DNA from 3 places in the Streptomyces sp. a15 genome. Region 2 is predicted to be linked to each of the others. Evidence: riboswitches for the same ligand, from Rfam matches in the RefSeq annotation. Region 2 holds a riboswitch; each other region holds the start of a gene.
What was found. Region 2 has a riboswitch for ZMP and ZTP ahead of AC5P09_RS02305 (glycine hydroxymethyltransferase). Riboswitches for the same ligand answer to the same signal wherever they lie in the genome.

Region 1: another riboswitch for ZMP and ZTP. It lies ahead of AC5P09_RS25825 (bifunctional 5,10-methylenetetrahydrofolate dehydrogenase/5,10-methenyltetrahydrofolate cyclohydrolase); the one in region 2 lies ahead of AC5P09_RS02305 (glycine hydroxymethyltransferase).
Region 3: another riboswitch for ZMP and ZTP. It lies ahead of folP (dihydropteroate synthase); the one in region 2 lies ahead of AC5P09_RS02305 (glycine hydroxymethyltransferase).

What each region holds. Positions count from the first base shown of each region.
Region 1 covers NZ_JBWLKM010000027.1:3,122-6,382, forward strand. Annotated here, with positions in the region: gene AC5P09_RS25820 (CU044_5270 family protein) at 1-881, shown strand, start outside; gene AC5P09_RS25825 (bifunctional 5,10-methylenetetrahydrofolate dehydrogenase/5,10-methenyltetrahydrofolate cyclohydrolase) at 882-1,730, opposite strand; ZMP/ZTP riboswitch at 1,754-1,838, opposite strand; gene AC5P09_RS25830 (nuclear transport factor 2 family protein) at 1,860-2,228, opposite strand; partial or broken gene AC5P09_RS25835 (hypothetical protein) at 2,405-2,702, shown strand; gene AC5P09_RS25840 (type III PLP-dependent enzyme) at 2,770-3,261, opposite strand, start outside.
Region 2 covers NZ_JBWLKM010000001.1:490,290-493,550, reverse strand. Annotated here, with positions in the region: gene AC5P09_RS02315 (glutathionylspermidine synthase family protein) at 1-60, shown strand, start outside; gene rocD (ornithine--oxo-acid transaminase) at 86-1,282, opposite strand; ZMP/ZTP riboswitch at 1,384-1,482, shown strand; gene AC5P09_RS02305 (glycine hydroxymethyltransferase) at 1,515-2,963, shown strand; gene AC5P09_RS02300 (hypothetical protein) at 2,977-3,261, opposite strand, start outside.
Region 3 covers NZ_JBWLKM010000055.1:4,357-7,617, reverse strand. Annotated here, with positions in the region: partial or broken gene AC5P09_RS36380 (ATP-binding cassette domain-containing protein) at 1-96, shown strand, start outside; gene AC5P09_RS36375 (NUDIX domain-containing protein) at 601-993, opposite strand; gene folP (dihydropteroate synthase) at 993-1,808, opposite strand; ZMP/ZTP riboswitch at 1,864-1,955, opposite strand; gene AC5P09_RS36365 (hypothetical protein) at 2,128-2,376, shown strand; gene AC5P09_RS36360 (hypothetical protein) at 2,396-2,557, opposite strand; gene AC5P09_RS36355 (DUF6247 family protein) at 2,632-2,958, opposite strand; gene AC5P09_RS36350 (hypothetical protein) at 3,072-3,261, opposite strand, start outside.

The DNA of each region.
Region 1 (3,261 bases), on a different contig from region 2:
GGCAGCTGAACCGGCTCCTGCACGGGCAGACCCCCGGCTCCCGCAGCCGCGCCCGGCTGGCCTGGGGCCTGGTCGCCACCGCCGTCGTGGCCGCCCTCGCGCTGACCCTCGTACTCGGCGGCCCGAACACACCCCCCGCGGTCGCGGCTCCCCGCCCGCTGGTCGTGCGGGCCGACTCCGCCCTCGTACCCCTCCAGCTGCTGGCCGAGCGTGCCGGGCAGGACGCGGCCGACGGTTCGCCCGGGCTGCGCAAGGGCACGCACGTCCTGACGTGGAGCATGGGAATGGCGGAGGACAAGCCCCCGGTCACGTTCGCCGAGGAGCGGATCGTGCGCTGGAAGGCCGACGACACGCACACGGAACTGGTCGTGGCGACCGACCCGAGGCATCCCGGCCGGCCGGTCCTGTCCGACGAGGACGGCGAGCCCCGCCTGGTGGCGGACGGGCACGTCATCAGCAGACAGACCTTCGGGCCGAGCTGGAGCGACGCGCCACCCGAGTCGGCGCCGCCGCACGACCCGACGCGGCTGCGCGCCTATCTGCAGGAGGCGGGGTATAGCGATACGCCGCTCAGCACGCCCCAACTGCTCGACTCCGTCGGCGTGTTGCTCGGTCACTGGACCCTTGGCGCCCGCGAGAACGCGGCGCTGGCCCGGCTCCTCGCGGACGCCGAGGGGCTGCGGCCGGTCGGTCAGGTGACCGACCGCCTCGGCCGGCGTGGTCAGGCGTATGTGTACGACGGTTCCGGCGCCCGCCGGATGCTGATCATGGACCCGGCCACGGGCGCCGTCCTGGGGCTGGAGAGCACCGCCACCGTCGCCGAGCCCGAGTGGGGCCTCAGGACCGGCGACGTCATGGAGTACAGCGCCTGGATGCGCTGATCACACCCCGAGTTGCCGGGTGGCCGCGTCCACGGTCTGCTCCAGCAGCGTGGCGATCGTCATCGGACCGACACCGCCCGGCACCGGCGTGATCAGAGAGGCCCGTTCCACGGCGGAGTCGAAGTCGACGTCACCGACGTTCCCGGCGTTGTACCCGGCGTCGACCACCACGGCGCCGGGCTTGATGTCCTGGCCCCGGATCAGCCGCGGCCGGCCCACGGCGGCGACCACGATGTCCGCCTCGCGGACGGCCGCGGACAGGTCCCGGGTGCGGGAGTGGCAGTAGGTGACGGTCGCGTCCCGGGCGAGCAGCAGCATGCCGACCGGTTTGCCGAGGATCGCGCTGCGGCCCACGACCACGGCCCGCTTGCCGGCCGGGTCGACGTCGTACTCGTCGAGGAGCCGCATGATCCCGCCCGGCGTGCAGGACACGAAGCCCGGCAGGCCGAAGCTCATCGTGGCGAAGGAGGAGAAGGTGACGCCGTCGACGTCCTTCTCGGGCGCGATGGCCTCGAACGCGGCCCGCTCGTCGATGTGGGCGCCCACCGGATGCTGGAGCAGGATGCCGTGCACACCGGCGTCCTCGGACAGGGTCCGCAGGGTGCCGACCAGTTCCTCGGTGGTCGTGGCGGCGGGCAGCGCCACGTGCCGCGACTCGATGCCGGCCTTGCGGCAGCGGTTCTGCTTCATCCGGACGTAGGTGACGGACGCGGGGTCCTCACCCACAAGGACGGTCGCCAGGCAAGGAGCCTCTCCCGTACGTTCCGTGAGGTCGGCCGCCCGCTTGGCGGTGTCCTCCAGGGTGCGCCGGGCGAGCGCGGTGCCGTCCATGAGCCGGGCCTGAGACATGATCCACTCCTGAGCTGAGTCGACGGGATCGCCCAGGCGCACGGCATTCGTTTACGGCGGGCCGCTCCCCGGTGGTGCTCCACCTCAGCGCCAGTCACGGCCCGCCGACAGCCTAACCTCCTGCTTCGGCTACTCGTCCCAGGCCTGGACCATGGTCTGGTCGGCGATCTTCCCGTCCCGCAGCGACACCATCGACTCGGAGAACACGCGCACCCCGTCGGAGTACTCGCAGCTCTCGGTGAAGGCGACGCGGTCTTCCTGGACGACGCACTGCTCAAGCTTGTGCGCCTTGATGTCGCGGCTGTACACGTCCTCGAGCATCTCGCCGATCTCGTCCCGGCCGTGCAGGACCTTGGGGTGGCTGGGCTGGGTGTTGCGGTCCACGACGCGTATCTCCGCGTCGTCCGCGTAGAGCGACAGAAGATTCGCCGCAGTGTGTCCTTCGATGGCCCGACGCAGGGTTTCGGCGTCGAAGCCGGAGCGTGCCGCACTGCCCATGATGTGACCTCCTTCAAAAGGCCGCGGCCCGGCGAGGAGCGGGCCGCGAGGGGCCTCTCCCTTCGAGGCTCCTCCGCCCCGGCGGGCTCGGCAAGCGCAGTCCGCGCGCTGCGCCTCACGGGTGAGCGGCGGCGGCCGCCCGTGTCCGGCAGGGCTCCCTCGGCGTTGCTGAGGGCATGATCTCAACACGACGTATCGTCGCCGCCGTGGGTCTCGCCGTCGGGGTCACCGGCCTCGCCGCTCCGCTCGCGAACGCGGCCGACGCGGCTGCTCCGTGGTACCGGTCAGCTGAACCCCATCGCCACGCTCGACTCGCTCGTCGTGAGCGACATCCCCGCGGAGCACCGGGGCGAGATTCCGCGGATCTCGGCGCAGCTGGCCGGGCTCAACCGGGTCAACGACCTGAACCAGCTGCACCAGGTCACCGACCTCGTCGCCCCCGTCACCGGGCTGCTGCCCGCTGTCCGGGGCTGACCGTTCTCGCCTGTTGCCCGAGGGCCGTCCGGATCCTTCCGGGCGGCCCTCGACGCGTGTCGGAGTCTCAGCACGCGGGGGCGGGGTCCAGGAAGTGGAAGCCGGGCCGGGGGTGCATCAGGAAGTCGTGGTGGGAGATGTTCCACGCGTAGGCACCTGTCAGCGAGAACGCCACCCGGTCACCGGCCTTCAGCCCGGGCGCGGGCACGCGTCGGGCCAGCACGTCCTTCGGTGTGCACAGCTGTCCGGCCAGGGTGAACCGGTCGCCCACGGACTCGGATCGCGGCCAGGGATGCGGCCAGGCGTCCACCGGCAGTACGGAACACGGCTGGTCGTGCCCCTTCGTCGCCGGGGTGCGCAGATGGTGGGTGCCGCCCCGGACGACGGCGAACTCCTCGCCGTGACTGCCCTTCACGTCCAGTACCTCCGTGGCGTACCAGCCGCAGTACGCCGTCAGGGCTCGCCCCGGCTCGATGCGCAGGGTGAGTCCGGGGTGCGCCTCGCTCAGCCGGGCGAGGCCCTTGCCGTACGCGGCCCAGTCGAAGCGGAGCTCCGGACG
Region 2 (3,261 bases):
GAGTCCTCCGGCCTGGTCACCGACGAGTACGCCCGCTTCCTGCCGCACGTGATCCTCTGAGAAACCCCTGCAGTCCGCGGAATCCCTACAGCCCCAGTACCGCACGCAGCTGGGCCAGCCCCCAGTCCAGATCCTCCTCTCCGATCACGAGGGGCGGCGCGATCCGGATCGTCGCCCCGTGCGTGTCCTTCACCAGCACCCCCAGGTCCATCAGCCTCTCGGAGACCTCCCGTCCCGTGCCGTACGACGGCTCGATGTCGACGCCCGCCCACAGCCCACGCCCGCGCACTCCCGTCAGCCGCCCCGTCCCGGCCAGCGCTCCCAACTCCCGGTGCAGCCGCTCGCCGAGCTCCGCCGCCCGCGCCTGGTACTCGCCTGTCCGCAGCATCGCGATCACCTCCAGCGCCACCGCACAGGCCAGCGGATTCCCGCCGAACGTCGACCCGTGCTCCCCGGCCCGGAACACCCCGAGCACCGCCGCGCTCGACACCACCGCCGATACCGGCACGATCCCGCCGCCGAGCGCCTTCCCCAGCACATACACGTCCGGCACCACGCCCTCGTGCTCGCACGCGAACGTCCGCCCCGTCCGCCCCAGCCCCGACTGGATCTCGTCCGCCACGAACAGCACGTTCCGCTCCCGCGTCAGCTCCCGCACCCCCGGCAGATAACCGGCCGGCGGCACCAGCACCCCCGCCTCGCCCTGGATCGGCTCCAGCAACACCGCCACCGTGTTCTCGGTCAGTGCGGAGCGCATCGCCGTCAGATCCCCGTACGGCACGATCTCGAAGCCCGGCGTGTACGGCCCGAAGTCCGCCCGCGCCTCCGGGTCCGTGGAGAAGCTGATGACCGTCGTCGTACGCCCGTGGAAGTTGTTGCCGGCGACCACGATCTTCGCCATCTCCGACGGCACGCCCTTGACCCGGTACCCCCACTTCCGGGCCGTCTTCACCGCCGTCTCCACCGCCTCGGCACCGGTGTTCATCGGCAGCACCATCTCCATACCGCACAGCTCGGCGAGTTCCTCGCAGAACGCGGCGAACCGGTCGTGATGGAACGCCCGCGACGTCAGCGTCACCCGCTCCAACTGCGCCTTCGCCGCCTCGACGAGCCGCCGGTTGCAGTGCCCGAAGTTGAGCGCCGAGTAACCGGCCAGCAGATCCAGATACCGGCGCCCCTCCACGTCCGTCATCCAGGCACCGTCCGCGGTGGCGATCACCACCGGCAGCGGGTGGTAGGTGTGCGCACTGTGGGCTTCGGCCGCGGCGACGAGCCCCTCCATAGCGTTCACGCGATCTCCCTGAGGTGGCGGTGGCCTCCTTCCTATCGTCGCTCGGATGGTGGACGCGGGACCTGGGCGACGCGGCGTGCCCGGTAGGCTGACCGGCGGGCCGTGACTGGCGCGCTGGGATGGGATGAACCATCGGGGAGCGGCCCCTGGACTGTGTCCAGCACCGAGTGCCGTGCGCCTGGGCCGTACCGTGAACGCTGAAACACGACGTCCGGAGGTCCCCATGCCAGCCGAACCCCTCTCCCACGAGTCCACCGCCTTCCGTGCCGCCCTCGACGTGATCCGCGCCGTCGAGCCGCGCGTGGCCGACGCCATCGGCCAGGAGGTCGCCGACCAGCGCGAGATGCTCAAGCTGATCGCCTCCGAGAACTACGCCTCCCCGGCCACCCTCCTCGCGATGGGCAACTGGTTCAGCGACAAGTACGCCGAGGGCACCATCGGCCGCCGCTTCTACGCCGGCTGTCGCAACGTCGACACCGTCGAGTCCCTCGCCGCCGAGCACGCGCGCGAGCTCTTCGGCGCCCGCCACGCCTACGTCCAGCCGCACTCCGGCATCGACGCCAACCTCGTCGCCTTCTGGTCGGTCCTCGCCCAGCGCGTCGAGGTCCCCGCCCTGGAGAAGGCCGGCGTCCGCCAGGTCAACGACCTCTCCGAGGCCGACTGGGCCGAGCTCCGCCAGGCCTTCGGCAACCAGCGCATGCTCGGCATGTCCCTGGACGCCGGCGGCCACCTCACCCACGGCTTCCGCCCGAACATCTCCGGCAAGATGTTCGACCAGCGCTCCTACGGCACCGACCCCACCACCGGTCTCCTCGACTACGAGGCCCTGCGTGCCACGGCCCGCGAGTTCAAGCCGCTGATCATCGTGGCCGGCTACTCCGCCTACCCCCGTCTCGTGAACTTCCGGATCATGCGCGAGATCGCCGACGAGGTCGGCGCCACGCTCATGGTGGACATGGCCCACTTCGCCGGTCTCGTCGCCGGCAAGGTCCTCACCGGCGACTTCGACCCGGTCCCGCACGCCCAGATCGTCACCACCACCACCCACAAGTCGCTGCGCGGCCCGCGCGGCGGCATGGTCCTGTGCGACGACTCCCTCAAGGACCAGGTCGACCGCGGCTGCCCGATGGTCCTCGGCGGCCCGCTCCCGCACGTCATGGCCGCCAAGGCCGTCGCCCTCGCCGAGGCCCGCCGGCCCTCCTTCCAGGACTACGCCCAGCGCATCGTCGACAACTCCCGCGCGCTGGCCGAAGGCCTGATGCGCCGGGGCGCGACCCTGGTGACCGGCGGCACGGACAACCACCTCAACCTGATCGACGTCGCCTCCTCCTACGGCCTCACCGGCCGCCAGGCCGAGGCCGCCCTGCTCGACTCGGGCATCGTCACCAACCGCAACTCCATCCCCTCCGACCCCAACGGAGCCTGGTACACCTCCGGTATTCGCATCGGCACCCCCGCCCTGACCACGCGGGGTCTCGGCACCGCCGAGATGGACGAGGTCGCGGCCCTCATCGACCGCGTCCTCACCTCCACCGAGCCCGGCACCACCGGCAAGGGCGCCCCCTCCAAGGCCCAGCACGTCCTCGACCCGAAGATCGCGGACGAGGTCGCCCACCGAGCCACCGACCTCGTGGCCGGTTTCCCGCTGTACCCGGAGATCGACCTGGGCTGACGCCCGGCCCGCATCAGAGATCGATCAGCTCCTGTCGTGGTTCCTCCCGCGGCGGTCCGGTTCCCGGCCGGGCCGCCGCGCGGCGTATCAGCAGCGTGCCGCCGACCCCGGCCGCTAACCCGGCCGCGAGGCCCGGTATCGCCCACCAGGCGCCGCTCGCCGCCGACCCGGGCCCGCCGCCCGGCACGCCGGCATCGCCCAGACTCTCGGCCGCCGCCCTCTCGTCGGGCTCGCCGAGCAACTCGGCCCAGCTCATCCGCTCGAAGACCGAGCGCGGAGCCCGATGCCAGCGGATGTC
Region 3 (3,261 bases), on a different contig from region 2:
TTGGTGGCCCGGGGTGGGACGTATGCGCGACTGGCGGGGCCTGTGCCGGGGGTGCTGGAGGGGAGGGCGGAGGACACGCTGATGATGCGGCGGTGAGCGGGCGCCGGCCATGCAGAGCCCCCGCACGGGTGAGCGCGGGGTGCGGGGAGTTGCCTCAGTCCAGCCGGCGCCGTCTCCGGCGGAGAAGAAGTGAGCAGCCCGGCGAGCAGGCCCCAGAAGGCGGAGCCGACGTCGAGCAGAGCGATTCCGGAGGGCCGTTGCCAAGAACGTGACATCGGCCGGCTCGCGCCAGTCGCCGTCTGCGAGGGCAGCGGTGAGCGAGGTGGAGACGGTGGCGAGCAGTCCGATCCCGGAGCGATGCCGAAAACGGGGGCGGCGGGCAGGGCTGTCCACAGGGAACTGACGGCGCCGCCGAGCAGGCCCAAGCAGATGTAGAACGCGCCGGTCCGTATCCCGGCCGCCGCTGCGGCATGCTCGTCATGGCCCGCGCCACCAGCCGCGCCGAGCGGGCCTGGCTGCACGAGATCCTGGCCTGACACACCAGGAAGCGTGTGGGCGGCCGACGGCTCCTGCCGACCGCCCACACAGCGACTTGAGGCGTCAGAGCTGAGGCAGCACGCGGTCGAAGAACACGCGGTCGGCCGCAAAGACGGGCTGAAGCCGGGCGAACTCTTGCGGCGTGACCCAGCGCACGTCGCTCACCTCGCCCGGCTGCATCACGACCTCGTCTTCCTCTGCCTCGGCGGTCCACCAGTGCAGGCGGAAGGCGCCGTCCTCGGTCTGCGACTCCCAGACCTTGGCCACGGGTGTGACCCTCAGGCCGACCTCCTCATGCACCTCCCGGACCACGGCTTCCTCCTGCGTCTCACTGGGTTCCAACTTCCCGCTGAGGGGCGCCCAGTACCCCGGCAGCCGGGCCAGCGGGCCCCGCTGGATGACGAGCACCCGCGCGCCTCGCCGCACCACGGCGACGATCGCCTCTCGCTGCTCCATCACGCACCTGCCTTGCCCGCGTCCAGGGCGTTGAAGACGGTGAGTGCGTCGCGGACGGCGGCAACGTCGTGGGTGCGGATGTAGTCCGCCCCGTGGCAGGCCGCGTAGAGCTCCGCCGCCAGACTTGCCGGACCGATACCCGAGAGACTGCTCCCGGTGAGCTCCCGAAGAAACGACTTCCGGGAGGGGGAAACCAGGACCGGCACGTCGAACCGCGCCTTCAACTGCTCAAGATGTGCCAGGACTCTCAGCGACGGTTCCGGACTTGTGCCCAGGAAGTAGCCCAGCCCTGGATCGATGACCAGCCGTTCCCGGCCGATGCCGGCCGCTTCCAGCGCAGCCAGCCGCTCGGCGAAAAACTCCTCGATCCCCGCCCACACCACGGCGGGATCGGTCTTGACCTGGGTGGCGGGTCCCATGCGCTGCACAGAGTGCATGACGATGAGTCGGCAGTCGGTGTCGGCGAGTTCTTCGTACCGGGCCGGGTCGGGGAAGCCTTGGATGTCGTTCACGTACGCGGCCCCACGAGCCGCTGCGAAGCGTTGGGTCTCCGGCAGGAAGGAGTCGACCGACACCGGCACACCCTCGGCGACCAGCCGGTCGATGACGACGGTCAGCCGCCGCATTTCCTCAGCGGCAGTCACTTGCTGGGCGCCCGGGTGGCTGGCCGCAGGGCCCAGCTCGACGATGTCGGCCCCTTCCGACCAAAGCCGCCGCGCATGCGGCACCGCATCCTCGGCGGCCAGGAACCTGCCGCCGTCCGAGAACGAGTCGGCAGTGATGTTGACGATCCCGACCAACAAGGGCCGACCGATGCCCAAGGGTGAGGGGTATAAGTGCCGAACCACGACGGTGCCTCCCAGGTTGCTCCCAAGAAGCCCAGGCGCGCGGCACACGTCCATGTGACGAAGCCGCTCCCCGATGGTTACGCCCATCTCGACACGCCAGTCACGGCTCGCCCCCACTCTATCCGGGCCACGCAGCCGATGTCCGTGCCGTGCGACTTCTGCTGTGGCGGCCCGGATGCCCTCGGGAGCCGGGCGGCCAAGCCCCTACAGCCACAGACGGCAGCCAATGCGTACGCATGGCTCGGCTGGACCGTCTGTCGAACGTGAGGCCAACCATCGCGACGCGGTGACGGCAACCGGCTCCTCGCTCCTCCTCGCGGCGGCGACGGGCGACGACAAGGAGATCATGGAGCTCGACACCACCACGGGCAAGGAACTCCACCGAGCCCGGATCAAGGGCGTGGCGGCCTCCCTCGACATCACCGTCACCTCGGCGGGCTGGCATTTCTACACCGAGAAGACGGTGACCCGCGTCGACACGGGGACGGGCCGCACGAAGACCTTCGACCTGCCAGGAACGCTGCCGGACAGCTGAGCGGCCCCAGCTCTCCTGGTCAGACGGCCACCAGGTCGATGACGTTGATGACGACGTGGCGGTTGGACACCACGTAGGTGATGAAGCCGCCCTGGAAGGCGGCCGACCAGCTGTTGTCCCGGTTGCTGATCGCGGGCGGACCGAACGGATTGAGGCTGAGCCTCTTTTCCAGATCCTCCAAGGAAGCGCGTCGGGGCAGGCTCAACACGGCCTTTCGCTGAGCCGCGCGGTCGACGTATCTGATCGCGTACGCACTCACCCCGACCTGCCCGCGTCGATCGGCCGGTTCTCGGCGTCGTAGGCGTTGCCGTCCGAGTCCCGGAAGACCATGCCCTCGGTGTCGCCCTCGGTCATCCGCTTGACCGTCTGCTCGACCTCCTCCAGGTAGCCGGGCGTCGCGCAGGCCAGGGCGAAGGGGAACCACTTGTCGGTCACGGCGTCGAGCGCGGCCTGATCGAACTCGGCCGCCGCGCTGAGCCAGTCCTGTTCGAAGCCCTGCAGCCAGTCGGGTCGCCGCTGCAGAGCGGCTCGGATCGCCTCGGGAGTTCTCTCGCAGGAGTGGGGATCCACCTCGTGAGCCATGATCGGTTTCTCTTCTCCGGCAGGGACGGCGTGTGATGACCGGACGTCCACGGTAGAGCTTGCCGGGTGCGGAGTGCTGGAGGATGCGGGCGATGACACGGTGAGACTGAGGTTCACGGTTCCCTCCGGGGGATGCGTTCGCCACGGCTGACCGCGATACGGAGGAGGTCCGCCAGGCATTCCGCCGCCCTGGTGAGCGCGAAGCGCACGGCTCGCTCGCCGGCCTTGGGGTCGGCCAGCACGGCCCTGGCTCCCGCGAGTACCTGTTCGCCCGAGTCGATCTGGGCCTCTTCCAGGTCGTCG